DNA from 2 places in the Bradyrhizobium sp. ma5 genome. Region 1 is predicted to be linked to the other one. Evidence: riboswitches for the same ligand, from Rfam matches in the RefSeq annotation. Region 1 holds a riboswitch; the other holds the start of a gene.
The links. A riboswitch is a leader RNA that binds a small molecule or an ion and turns the genes downstream of it on or off. The one in region 1 is predicted to bind cobalamin.
Positions count from the first base shown of each region.

Region 1 (5,776 bases):
CAACGCCTACGCGCCTGGCGCCGGCGTGCAGGAATTGACTGCGGTGTGCCAGCTCGCGGCCGATCATGCGGTGCCGACCTTTACCCATGTCGCCTACATGTCCCGCATCGATCCCGAGAGCGCGGCCGAGGCCTATATCCGCCTGATCGGCTATGCCGGCGCGACCGGCGCGCACATGCACATCTGTCACTTCAACTCGTCGAGCAAGACGGATATCGAGCGCTGTGTGGCGCTGATCGCCAAGGCGCAGGCGCAGGGCCTGCCGATCACGGTGGAGGCCTATCCCTACGGCACCGGCTCGACCGTGCTGGCGGCGACCTTCTTCAGCGATCCCAAGTTCGAGGAGCGCAACGGCCTCGGCTATGATTCGGTGCAGCGCGTGACCGACGGTCACCGCTTCGGCAGCCGCGAGGAGCTGCTGGCCGCGCAGGCCGCGGAACCCTCGACGCTGGTGCTGTGGCACGTGCTCGACATCGAGAACAATCAGCACCATCGCGACCTGCTCGACATGGCGGTGTTGTATCCGGGCGGTGCGATCGCGTCCGACGCGATGCCGTGGACGCTGTCGGATGGCCGCCCCTACACCGGCGACGCCTGGCCGCTGCCTGACGATGCGACCTCGCATCCGCGTTCGGCCGGCTGCTTCACCCGCTTCATCCGCGAATGGGTGCGCGAGCGTCGGAAGGTGTCGCTGCTCGAGGGCATCCGCAAATGCGCGCTGATTCCGGCGGAAATCCTGTCCGCGAGCACGCCGGCGATGCGCGCCAAGGGCAGGCTGCAGGCGGGCGCCGACGCCGACGTCGTGGTGTTCGACTTCGAGACGCTCAGCGATCGCGCGACCTTCTCCGCGATGAACCGCCCGGCGGAAGGCGTGCGGCATCTCGTGGTCAGTGGCCAGCCGCTGATCAATGATGGCGTGCTTGACGTCGCGGCACGGCCGGGCCGGCCGGTGCGTCGGCCGGTCACTGGGGGCTGAGATGCCGGTCCCGATCCTGCTGGTCGCGGGTTTTCTCGGGGCGGGCAAGACCACGGTCGTCAACCATCTGCTGGCGCATGCGCAAGGGCGGCGCATCGCGGCGGTGGTCAATGATTTCGGCGCGATCAATATCGACGCGGAGTTGATCGCCGGCGCCAGCGATGGCGTGGTCAGCCTCAGCAATGGCTGCATCTGCTGCACGCTGGAAGGCGATCTGCTGCGCACGCTCGCAACCCTGCTGCGGCGTGATCCGCGTCCCGAATTCATCGTGATCGAGACCAGCGGGATCGCAGACCCCGCCGACATCGTGCGCAACCTGATGGATCCCGTGATCTGGAAGGAGGCACCGCTGGAGACCGTGCTGTGCGTGGTCGACGCGACGCAGCCTGCGGCGATGCTGAACGATGCGCTGCTGCGCTCGCAGTTGCGGGCGGCCGATGTGGTGGCGCTGAGCAAGGTCGATCTCGCCGATGCAGCCGCGTGCGCGGCGATCCGTGATGCGGTGCGGGCGGTGCGTCCGGCGGCCGTGGTGGTCGATGCGCTGCATGGCGAGGTGCCGGCCGCGTTGCTGTTTCCGGCCGACCTCGATCATGTGCCGGCGCCGCGAGAGACCGCGCCGCGACGGCCGGTATCCGACCGGTTCGAGACGCTGAGCTGGACCTCTGAATGGCCGGTGCGGTTGCCGCGCTTGCAGCAGGCGATCGGCAAACTGGCGCCGAAGCTGGCGCGGGCGAAGGGATTGTTCGAGACGGTGGAGCAGCCCGGACGGCTGACGGTATTTCAACTCGCCGGTGGACGCGCGACACTGGCTGCCGGCGGCGTGCCGGCACCCGGCGTGCCGCGCACGCGAATCGTGTTCATCGCCGAAATGGGCGCGCTGTCGCGGGCCGAGATCGATGAGGTGATGCGGGGATGCGTCGAAGCAGGGTGATGCGAAGGTTCTCCGTCATCCTGAGGAGCCGCGAAGCGGCGTGTCGAAGGATCGACGGCCACCAGCCGGGCCGTGCATCCTTCGAGACGCGCGTGCCGCGCTCCTCCAGCGACAAAGGCAAAGCCTTTGCGCGGGGATGACGGGTTACCGCTCCGCGTCAGCCGCAGATGCCGCTGTGTCATCGCCGCAGCACCGCCGCGCAAAGCATGCGTGCGACAATCGCGTCGAATTGACAGCCCATCCCGCACCACCTATCGTTTCTCTCGACGGTTCCCTTCGGGGATCAAAAGGGAATGCGGTGCGAGGGTAACCCCAATGCCGCAGCTGTCCCCGCAACTGTAAACGGCGAGCCTTTCGTCAATTTGCCACTGGGCTATCAGGCCCGGGAAGGCGTCGACAGGCGATGACCCGTGAGCCAGGAGACCTGCCGTCAGTCGTGGTCACACGCGAGCACATCGGGCGGGGGCGTCCTGGTGGGATCGGAGCATTGCCTTTCGGGCAATGCACCAGTCCGCGTTCGCGGTGACGTGCCACGTTACCGCGAGTCTTTTCATGTCTCCGTCCTCTCCCGCCGCGCGCCGTTGGCGCCTCGGCCTCGTTTGCTCCCTGTCATCGCTGCTGCTGCCCGCCGAGGGTTCGGCACAAACGCCTCCACCCACGACGCTCGATCCGATCGAGGTCGCACCCTCGACATCCTCAAGGCCCAAGCCCGCGGCACGAAGCAGCAATATCGCCGCTGCATCGCGGTCACGTGCCAGACCTGCGACGGCGGCGGCAGCCGCTGGCGCGCCGCGTGCTGCAGCATCGGGCGCTTCGGGATCGGCGTCGCCGACGCTTAACGCCACCACGCAGGGCGGCGCCGGCAGCCGTCTCAATCTGACGCCCCTGCAGACGCCGGCCAGCGTCGAGATCATCACGGCGCAGACCATCGCCGAACGCGGCCAGCATAATGTGCTCGACGCCGTCACCCAGAATGCGGCCGGGTTCATCGCAACGCCGGCGCCCGGCAATGGCGGCCTGTCGTTCAGCACCCGTGGCTTTGCCGGCAGCAACTCAGTGATGACGCTGTACGACGGGACGCGCTTCTATATCGGCTCCGGCACCCTGACGTTCCCCTACGACACCTGGTCGACGCAACGCATCGAGGTGCTGCGTGGCCCGGCCTCCGTGCTGTACGGTGAGGGCGCGATCGGCGGCGTCATCAACGTCGTTCCGAAAAAACCGCAGGGCACGCCCTACAACGAGGCCGAGGTCTCGCTCGACAGCAACATGACGCGACGGCTGTCGGTGGACAGTACCGGGCCGATCAATCCCAATGTGTCGTACCGCATCAACGCCACCGGCAACATGTCGGACGGCTGGGTCGATCGCGACAAGACCTCGAATGCGGTGGTCTCTGCCGCGGTGCGCGTGCAGGCATCGGAAAATCTCGCCTTTACGCTCTCCGAAGACTATGGCGACCGCAGCCCGTCGCGCTATTTCGGCACGCCGCTGATCAACGGCCAGATCCAGGATGCGCTGCGCTTCAAGAACTACAACGCAGCCGACAGTGCGATCCGCTACCAGGACAGCTGGACCCAGTTCAAGACCGAGTGGGACGTTGCCGACGGCATCAAGGTCAACAACACGATGTATTATCTGACCAGCGAGCGGCACTGGCGCGATATCGAAAACTACACTTTCAACCCCAAGACTCAGCTGATCGATCGCACGAGCTATCTTGAGATATTCCACGATCAGAAGCAGGTCGGCAACCGCATGGATGCGACCTTCAGCGGCCACATCTTCGGCCTCGAGAACCGGTTCGTGACCGGTTTCGACGTCAATCACATCGAGTTCTTCCATACCAACAACTCAAGCGTTCCGTCCATTCCCACGAACTCCTCGGTCGCTCCCTATGTGTTTGATCCCGGGTCGTTCTTTGTGACCAAGTCTCCGACCACGCCGGGCTTCAATGCAAACGTCAATCAATACGCGCTGTTCGCCGAAGATCGGCTATCGCTGACCGATCAGTTGTCGCTCGTCACTGGCGTCAGATACGATCGCCCTGAGGTCGACCGTACTGACTACAAGACACCGACGAACAGCTTCGAAACCACGCTGTCGGGCACGAGCTGGCGCACCGGCATCGTGTATGAGCCGATCAAGAACCTCGCGTTCTATGGCCAGTATGCGGTCGGCGTCGATCCGGTCGGCAACATCATCTCGCTGGCGGCCTCGCAAAAGACCTTCCAGCTTTCCACCGGCAAGCAGACCGAGTTCGGCGTTAAGCAGTCATTCCTGGGCGGGCGGGGCGAGTGGACGCTGGCGGGCTATCAGATCGTCAAGAACAATCTGCTTATTGCCGATCCCAACGCACCCACCGGTCCGGCGCTGCAGGTCGGTCAGCAATCATCCCGCGGGGTCGAGGCATCCGTCGGGCTGGCGCTGAATGATGGCTGGCGCATTGACACCAATGTCGCGCTGCTGCAGGCCAAATACGACAACAACAGCCAGTTGGTGAGCGGCAAGCTCGTCAGCTATGCCGGCAATGTCCCAATCAACGTGCCGCAAAAGGTCGCCAACGTCTGGCTGACTTGGGACTTCGCGCCGAATTGGTCGGTCTATGGCGGCGTGCAAATGGTCGGCGCGATGTACTCAGACCTTGCCAACACCCAGTTGCGGCCGGGCTACAATGTGGTCAATGGCGGCATCAGGTGGAAGCCGGATGACCGCACCACGGTCGCGTTCCGGGTCTACAATTTGTTCGACAAGGTCTACGCGGTGACTTCGAACGGCACGGGGCAGTGGCTGCTGGGCATGCCGCGCACCGCCGAACTGTCCGTCAACGTGAAGTTCTGACCATGCGCAAAGCTCTGATCCGGCGAGCGCGGCGATGGCTCTATGTCGTCCATCGCTGGATCGGCATTGCGACGTGTCTGTTCTTCGCGATGTGGTTCATCTCCGGTCTCGTCATGATGTACGTGGCCTTTCCGCGCCTCACTGACAGCGAGCGCCTGTCCGCGCTCCCCGTCATTCTCTGGAACAAGGTGCAGGTCGCTCCCGATCGCGCGCTGGCGATCGCGGGCGCGGAGCATTATCCGCGCGATCTCCGGCTCTCGATGATGGACGACGTTCCGGTCTATCGCGTGACCGGATGGAAGGGCGGCGCGGTCACCATCTCGGCGATCGACGGCAGCGTGATCGACCAGGTCACGCCTGACCAGGCGCTTGCCATTGCCCAGCACCATCCGCGCGCCGTGCAGCCGCAACTGCTCGATACGGTGACGCGCGATCAATGGTCGGTCACCGCACGCTTCGATCCGTTGCGGCCGCTCTATTTGATCGGTCTCGGCGACGCTGACGACACCGAGCTCTACGTCTCCTCGCGCAGCGGCGAGATCGCGCTCGACACCACGCGGCAGGAACGTATCTGGAACTGGCTCGGCTCGATCCCGCACTGGATCTATCCGACCGTGTTGCGCAAGGACGGCCCGCTTTGGCGGGACGTGGTGCTGTGGATCTCGGGTGTGTGTCTGGTCGTCGCGGTCACCGGCTTCTGGATCGGTATTCTCCGCCTGCGCCTGACGCGCCGCTATGCTGATGGCGCCGTCTCGCCCTATCGCGGCTGGATGGCCTGGCATCACATCGCCGGCCTGATCGGCGGCATCTTCATCTTCACCTGGATGTTCAGCGGCTGGCTGTCGCTCAATCCCGGCGGCGCGTTCTCCGGCCGTGGCGTTATGCGCGAGATCGCAGCCGGATACAGCGGTCACGACACACCCGATATCGTTGCCGGCTTCCGGGCAGCGCCATCCGCGCAGGCCGTGGAAGCGCGCTACGTCTGGATCGGCGGCCGCCCCCTGGTGATGCTCGACGACAGCAATGGC
Region 1 covers NZ_CP170156.1:891,940-897,715, forward strand. Annotated here, with positions in the region: gene ACE103_RS04120 (amidohydrolase family protein) at 1-976, shown strand, start outside; gene ACE103_RS04125 (CobW family GTP-binding protein) at 978-1,907, shown strand; cobalamin riboswitch at 2,158-2,354, shown strand; gene ACE103_RS04130 (TonB-dependent receptor) at 2,460-4,748, shown strand; gene ACE103_RS04135 (PepSY domain-containing protein) at 4,751-5,776, shown strand, end outside.

Region 2 (5,776 bases), 340 kb from region 1:
CGTGAGCCGGCCGGCGATTCGCGCCGCGCTCGAGACCATCGGCGCGCATCTCGGCTGGCACGGCGCGCTCTCGGTCGACGTTATCATGCCGCTCGACAGCGCAACGCCGTTGTTGATCGACTGCAACCCGCGGCTGGTCGAGCCGATGAACGCGCACCGGTCAGGCACCGATCTGGTCGACCTGCTGCTGCGGGTCTCGCTCGGCGAGACGCCGGCGCCGCTTCCCGAGAGCCGTGTCGGGGTGCGGACGCATCTCGCGATGCAGGCGCTGCTCGGCAGCGCATCGCGCGACGGCACGCGGCGCGACCTGATCAGGGAATGCGGTCGCATCGCCGCGGGCGAAGGTCTCTATCGGGGCAGCAGCGAGGAGCTGACGCCGGTGCGGCTCGATGGGCTCAGCGCCGTGCCGCTGGCGATGACGACAGCGCTGCTGCTGGCATCACCGCCGATCGCCTCATCGCTGGCCCGCGGTGGCTTCGGTGCGCATCTGCTCGATCGCGCAAGTATCAGGACAATTGAGGGGGAAAGTTTCTTGCACGATCTCTCAACACGTCGTCCCGGCGAAAGCCGGGACCCATAACCACGAATGGTTATTGGTGAGCGATGGTGGAACGACGAGTCCCATTCAAAACATCCGCTGCGGAGTATGGGTCCCGGCTTTCGCCGGGACGACGTGGGGATGGATATCGCTCATCCGTCACAATGGCTCATCATCATTGCCGTAGCGATCGACCTTCGGCGTGGCGATGTCGCCATCCTCATAATCGTCGTCCTGCGGCGCTGCGGGCGGTGGAGGCTTTTTCGACTTGTCGTCGGTCTTGTCGTCGATCTTGCCGCTGCCCTTGCTCTTCTTTCCGGCCTTGGCCATGCGTTTCCCCTGCACGGGTCAAATCATCTGCCGGAATTCTACTCCAGTTCACCGGGGCTTGTAACGTAAGGAGATGGCGCGGCCGGGTCACGCGCGGCCGCGCCGATCATGCTCTAGAACGTCGCGCCGGCCTTGACCATGTAGGTGCGGCCGGGAAGCGGATAGGCCGAGAAGCGGCCGGCCGTGAACGAGCTCGCGATGGCGTAGTCGTAATAGAGCGCGTTGAACAGATTGTTCACGCTGAGCGACCAGAAGAAGCGGTCATATTGCCCGCTGAGCTTGAGATCGGCAGTGGCGTTGCCCGGAATCCGGTTCTGGGTATTGGCCTGGTCGTTGTCCATGATACGCGAGCTCCAGGCCCGCACCGTGGCGTCGAACACCAGATAGTTCTGCCAGATATTCCAGGTCACGCCGAGATTGCCGGTGTAGCGCGACACCAGCGGCACGTCGTTGCCGGCCCAGATGCCTTCGCGAAAGACGGCACGGGTGATCGCCATGCCGCCGCGCAGGGTGACGCTGTCGCTGACCCTCAGCGAGGCGCTCGTCTCCGATCCGTAGCGGCGGGTTGGGTCGAGGTTGGTGTTGTAGAACAGCACCGGGTTGAAATGGATCTCGTTCTCGAGATCCATCAGATAGATGCTGGTCTGGACCTGAAACAAGTTGGTCTTGACCCGGAAGCCGCCCTCGACGTCCTGCGACGTCTGGGTTTTGAGCTGGAAGTTCTGCGGGATCGGGGCGAAGGTCAGCGGGTCGAATGACGGACCCGATGCGACGCGCTCGTCGACGTCAGGCGTGCGGAATGCGCGCGCGGCACGGCCGAACACCGAGAAGGTGTCGGTGAAGCGATGCTCGGCGCCGACATGCAGCGCGTATTGGGTCTCGTTGCTGTCGAGCGGCGCCGCCTGCGTGTCGAACGCAAACGGTGCGTTCGGATCGTAGCGATCGCGTGCCGAGACGCTGGTGTTCTGGACGCGCGCGCCGTAGGAGAAGTCGGTCGTCGGCAATAGGCCCAGTGTGTGCTGCCAGTACCCGGCCACGGTTTGCTGCTCGATATTGTAGATGTGATAGGGATCGACGCCCTGATAGGCGCCGCGCGCCTCACGGAACGTCGAATCGTAATAGTCGATGCCGGTGAGGATCGTCGACGGCATGCCCAGCATCACGTTCTTGACGCTGAGCCGCGGCGTGATCGACCAGGTCTGCAGCGCGGCGTCATTGTAGGTCGAGGCGAAGCTGATGGTCGGCACGGTGCCGAAGAAGCCGCTTTGCGTCTCGCGCTGGCGCCAGCCGCCGTCGACGATCAGGTCGACGCCGTTCATCAGCGTCTTGGTGAAGCCAGTGGTGACGCTGGCGGTCTGCTGGTTGGCATAGTCGAAGGGCGTCGCCGCGCCGCGGCGATCGGTGAGCAGTTCGTTGACGCCGATCGACGGATCGACCAGCCGTCCGCCGGGCAGGCCGAGCTTCTGGTCGCTGCCGGTGACGGTGAGGAAGGCGGTGAGATCCGATGTCGTGTAATTGACGTTGCCGACGGCGTTGCGCTGGTCGAGCGCGTTGTTGACGCGGTAGCCGTCGGACTTGATGCCGTTGCCGTAGAACGAGGTCGACCACGGGCCGGAATTGAGCGCCGCGGACACCGCGGCCATGCGGGTGTTGAACGAGCCGAAACCGCCTTCGGCGCGTATCGTCGCTGGCGGACCGCCGGCGCCGGTCTTGGTGATGATGTTGACCACGCCGCCCACCGCGTTGTCGCCATAGAGCACCGCACCGCTGTTGCCGCGGGTGATCTCGATGCGTTCGATCGAATCGAGCGGGATCGTCGTGAGATCGAAGCCGGCCTTGTCGACGTCGTTGAGGCGTCGGCCGTTGAGCAGGAACAAGGTGTTGTCGGAGGCGAATGCGCCGAAGCCGCGCAGGTCGACCGAGGTCTTGGCGCCGTTCGGCCCGCCGTAAAGCGTTTGCAGCTGCACGCCTGGCACCTGCGCGAGAATCTCGGGCAGCGACTGCACTGGCGAATGCGCGATGTCGTCGGCCGTGATCACGGTCGACGACGAGCCGACGATGCCAGCGAACTGCCGGCCGCCGCCGCCCGTTCCGGCGGCCGGTCCGGTCCCTGTCGTGTTCGATCCTGCTCCGCTGCCCACATTGTTGCCTTGGGCGGTGCCCGGCGCCGGGCGGCGCGGCGCCGGCGCTTCGTCGGCGGCCGGCTTGGCGCGCGTGAAATTCTGGTCGCTTGGCTTGGTGATTTCGACGGCCGGTAGCTGATCGGGCGAGGGTGCCTGCTGCGCCTGTGCGGTCGAGAGAACGATTGTCGGCACGATCATCGTCGACGCGAACAGAAGCGCGCGGCGCCGGGAGGAAGAGTTGGAGAACATCTAAGCGAGACCTCGGTAACGTCAGTGGCACGTCACCGCGAACCAGTCTCACCATGCGCGCTCGCGTCAGGTGAAGCTCATGCCTGTACTCCCCGACCGGCATCTTCGCGTGTGACCACGGCTGACGGCAGGTCTCCTGGCTCGCGGGTCGTTACCCTTCGTCGCCTTCCCAGGACCGAGATTCCCAGTGGCCTGTGACGAAGGATTCACCGCATACAGTTGCGGGGGCAGCCGCGGCATTGGGGAAGTTTCCCCGCACCGCATTCCCTTTTCATCTCGCTAAAGAACCGTCATGTTCATCTAGGGTTCGGCCCGGCAGCAATGTCAACCCGGCGGACGTCGGGCAGCGGTCACGCGGCCACGGTTTTTGTCGAGTGTCGCTTGCCTGCCACGGCGATCGCTGTAAGAGCATGGATCCAATGAGCGTGCAGGATTTTACCTTGGCGGCCGAGGTCGCGGCGCGGCGCCGATGGAGCGCCACCGCGGCGCTGCTCGCGCTCGTGGTCTTGCTGGCAGTGCTCTCGCTCGGCATCGGGCCGGTGCGGCTGTCGCCGCTTGCGGTGATCGAGGCGCTGTTCGGCGGCGGCAGCGATGTGGCGCAGGTGATCGTGCGCGAGATCCGGCTGCCGCGCACCATTCTGGCGTTCGCGATCGGCGGTATTCTCGGGCTATCGGGCGCGGCGCTCCAGGGCCTGCTGCGCAATCCGCTGGCCTCGCCGTCGCTGTTCGGCGCGCCGCAATCGGCGGCATTCGGCGCGGTGCTGGTGATCGCGCTCGGCCTCGCCGATGTGCGCTCCTACGCGCTGCCGGTGGTGGCGATCATCGCTGCGTTCGGCTCGGTGTTCGCGCTGCTCGCAATCGCCGGCCGCAATGCCGGGCTGCTGATCCTGATCCTCGCCGGGCTTGCGATCTCGAGCTTCGCCGGGGCTGCGACCGCGCTGGTGATGAACCTCTCCAGCAATCCGTTCGTGGTGCTGGAGATCGCATTCTGGCTGCTCGGTTCGCTGGAGGACCGCAGCTTCCAGCACGTGGCGCTGGCGCTGCCCTTCATCATCGCGGGCGCTGCCATCCTGCTCAGCCAGGCGAGCGCGTTCCGCGCGCTGACGCTCGGCGAGGAGGCGGCGCAGAGCCTCGGCGTCGATGTCGGGCGGCTAAGGTTGCTCGTGATCACGGGCGTTGCGCTCGGCGTCGGCGGTGCTGTCGCCGTCACGGGCACGATCGGCTTCATCGGTCTCGTCGCACCGCATCTGATGCGCCCCCTGATCGGTCACGATCCGGCGCGGCTGCTGGTGCCGAGCGCGCTCACCGGTTCGGCGCTGCTGCTCGCCGCCGATATCGCGGTGCGCATCATCCCCTCGACCTCGGACATCAAGGTCGGCGTGCTGACCTCGATCATCGGCGTGCCGTTCTTCCTGTATCTGATCATGCGCGAACGCCGCGCGCTGGGCGGAGGCGTGGCATGACGCTGCTCGCCGCCACCGCGCTCAATGCCTCGCTCGGCAGCCGCAAGGTGCTGCACGATGTTTCGCTGTCGCTGGAGGCCGGCCATCTGGTCGCGCTGGTTGGCCCCAACGGCGCCGGCAAGACCACGCTGCTGCGCGCGCTCGCTGGACTAATTCCATCCGATGGCGACATCAGGATCGGCGGCGACGCGCTGGCGTCGCTGCCGCTGCGCGAACGGGCAAAACGTTTCGCCTATTTGCCACAGGGGCACATGGTGCACTGGCCGCTGCCGGCGCGCGATATCGTCGCGCTCGGCCGCTATCCGCATGGCGCGACCGATCCGGCGCGACTGTTGCCGAAGGATATCGAGGCGGTGGTGCGGGCGATGCAGGCGGTCGACGTCACCGAATTCGCCGATCGCCGCGTCACCGAGCTCTCCGGCGGCGAGCGCAGCCGCGTCGCGCTGGCCCGGGTGCTGGCGGTGGAGGCGCCGGTGATCCTCGCCGACGAGCCGACCGCTTCGCTCGATCCACGCCACCAGATCGACGTGATGCAGAAGCTGCGCAACGTCGCCGACACCGGCGTGCTGGTCATCGTGGTGACGCATGATCTCGGGCTCGCCGCGCGCTTTGCCGATCATGTGCTGGTGCTGTCGGACGGACGGCTGGCGGCGCAAGGCACGCCGGATGAGGCGTTGTCCGAAGCGGTCCTCGCGAGCGTGTTCCGGGTCAGCGCCTATCGCGCCGAATTTCGGCGCGAGGCCGTGATCGTGCCGTGGGCGGACGTGTGATGGGTGGGTGGCGTCTCGCAGCTTTGGCTGCAGCAGCATGGCTGATGTCGTGTGCAGCCGCCTTGCCGGCCGGACCGAGCATCATCTCGATGAATGTGTGCAGCGACCAGCTCGTGCTGTCGCTGGCCGATCCGGACCAGATCCTCGGGCTGAGCCGCTTTTCGCGCGATGCCTGGCAATCCTGGGCCGCCGAGAAAGCGCGAAACTTTCCGCGCCTGTCGGGCGGGGCCGAGGATGTGCTGTTGCTCAAGCCCGACCTTGTCGTGGTCAGCCTGTTCGACAAGCGCGCGACGCGCGATCTCT
Region 2 covers NZ_CP170156.1:548,210-553,985, forward strand. Annotated here, with positions in the region: gene ACE103_RS02465 (hypothetical protein) at 1-580, shown strand, start outside; gene ACE103_RS02470 (hypothetical protein) at 698-868, opposite strand; gene ACE103_RS02475 (TonB-dependent receptor) at 982-3,189, opposite strand; cobalamin riboswitch at 3,349-3,547, opposite strand; gene ACE103_RS02480 (FecCD family ABC transporter permease) at 3,660-4,703, shown strand; gene ACE103_RS02485 (ABC transporter ATP-binding protein) at 4,700-5,473, shown strand; gene ACE103_RS02490 (ABC transporter substrate-binding protein) at 5,518-5,776, shown strand, end outside.
Region 2: it holds a riboswitch for cobalamin, as region 1 does, so the genes downstream of both, ACE103_RS02475 (TonB-dependent receptor) here and ACE103_RS04130 (TonB-dependent receptor) in region 1, are expected to answer to the same signal.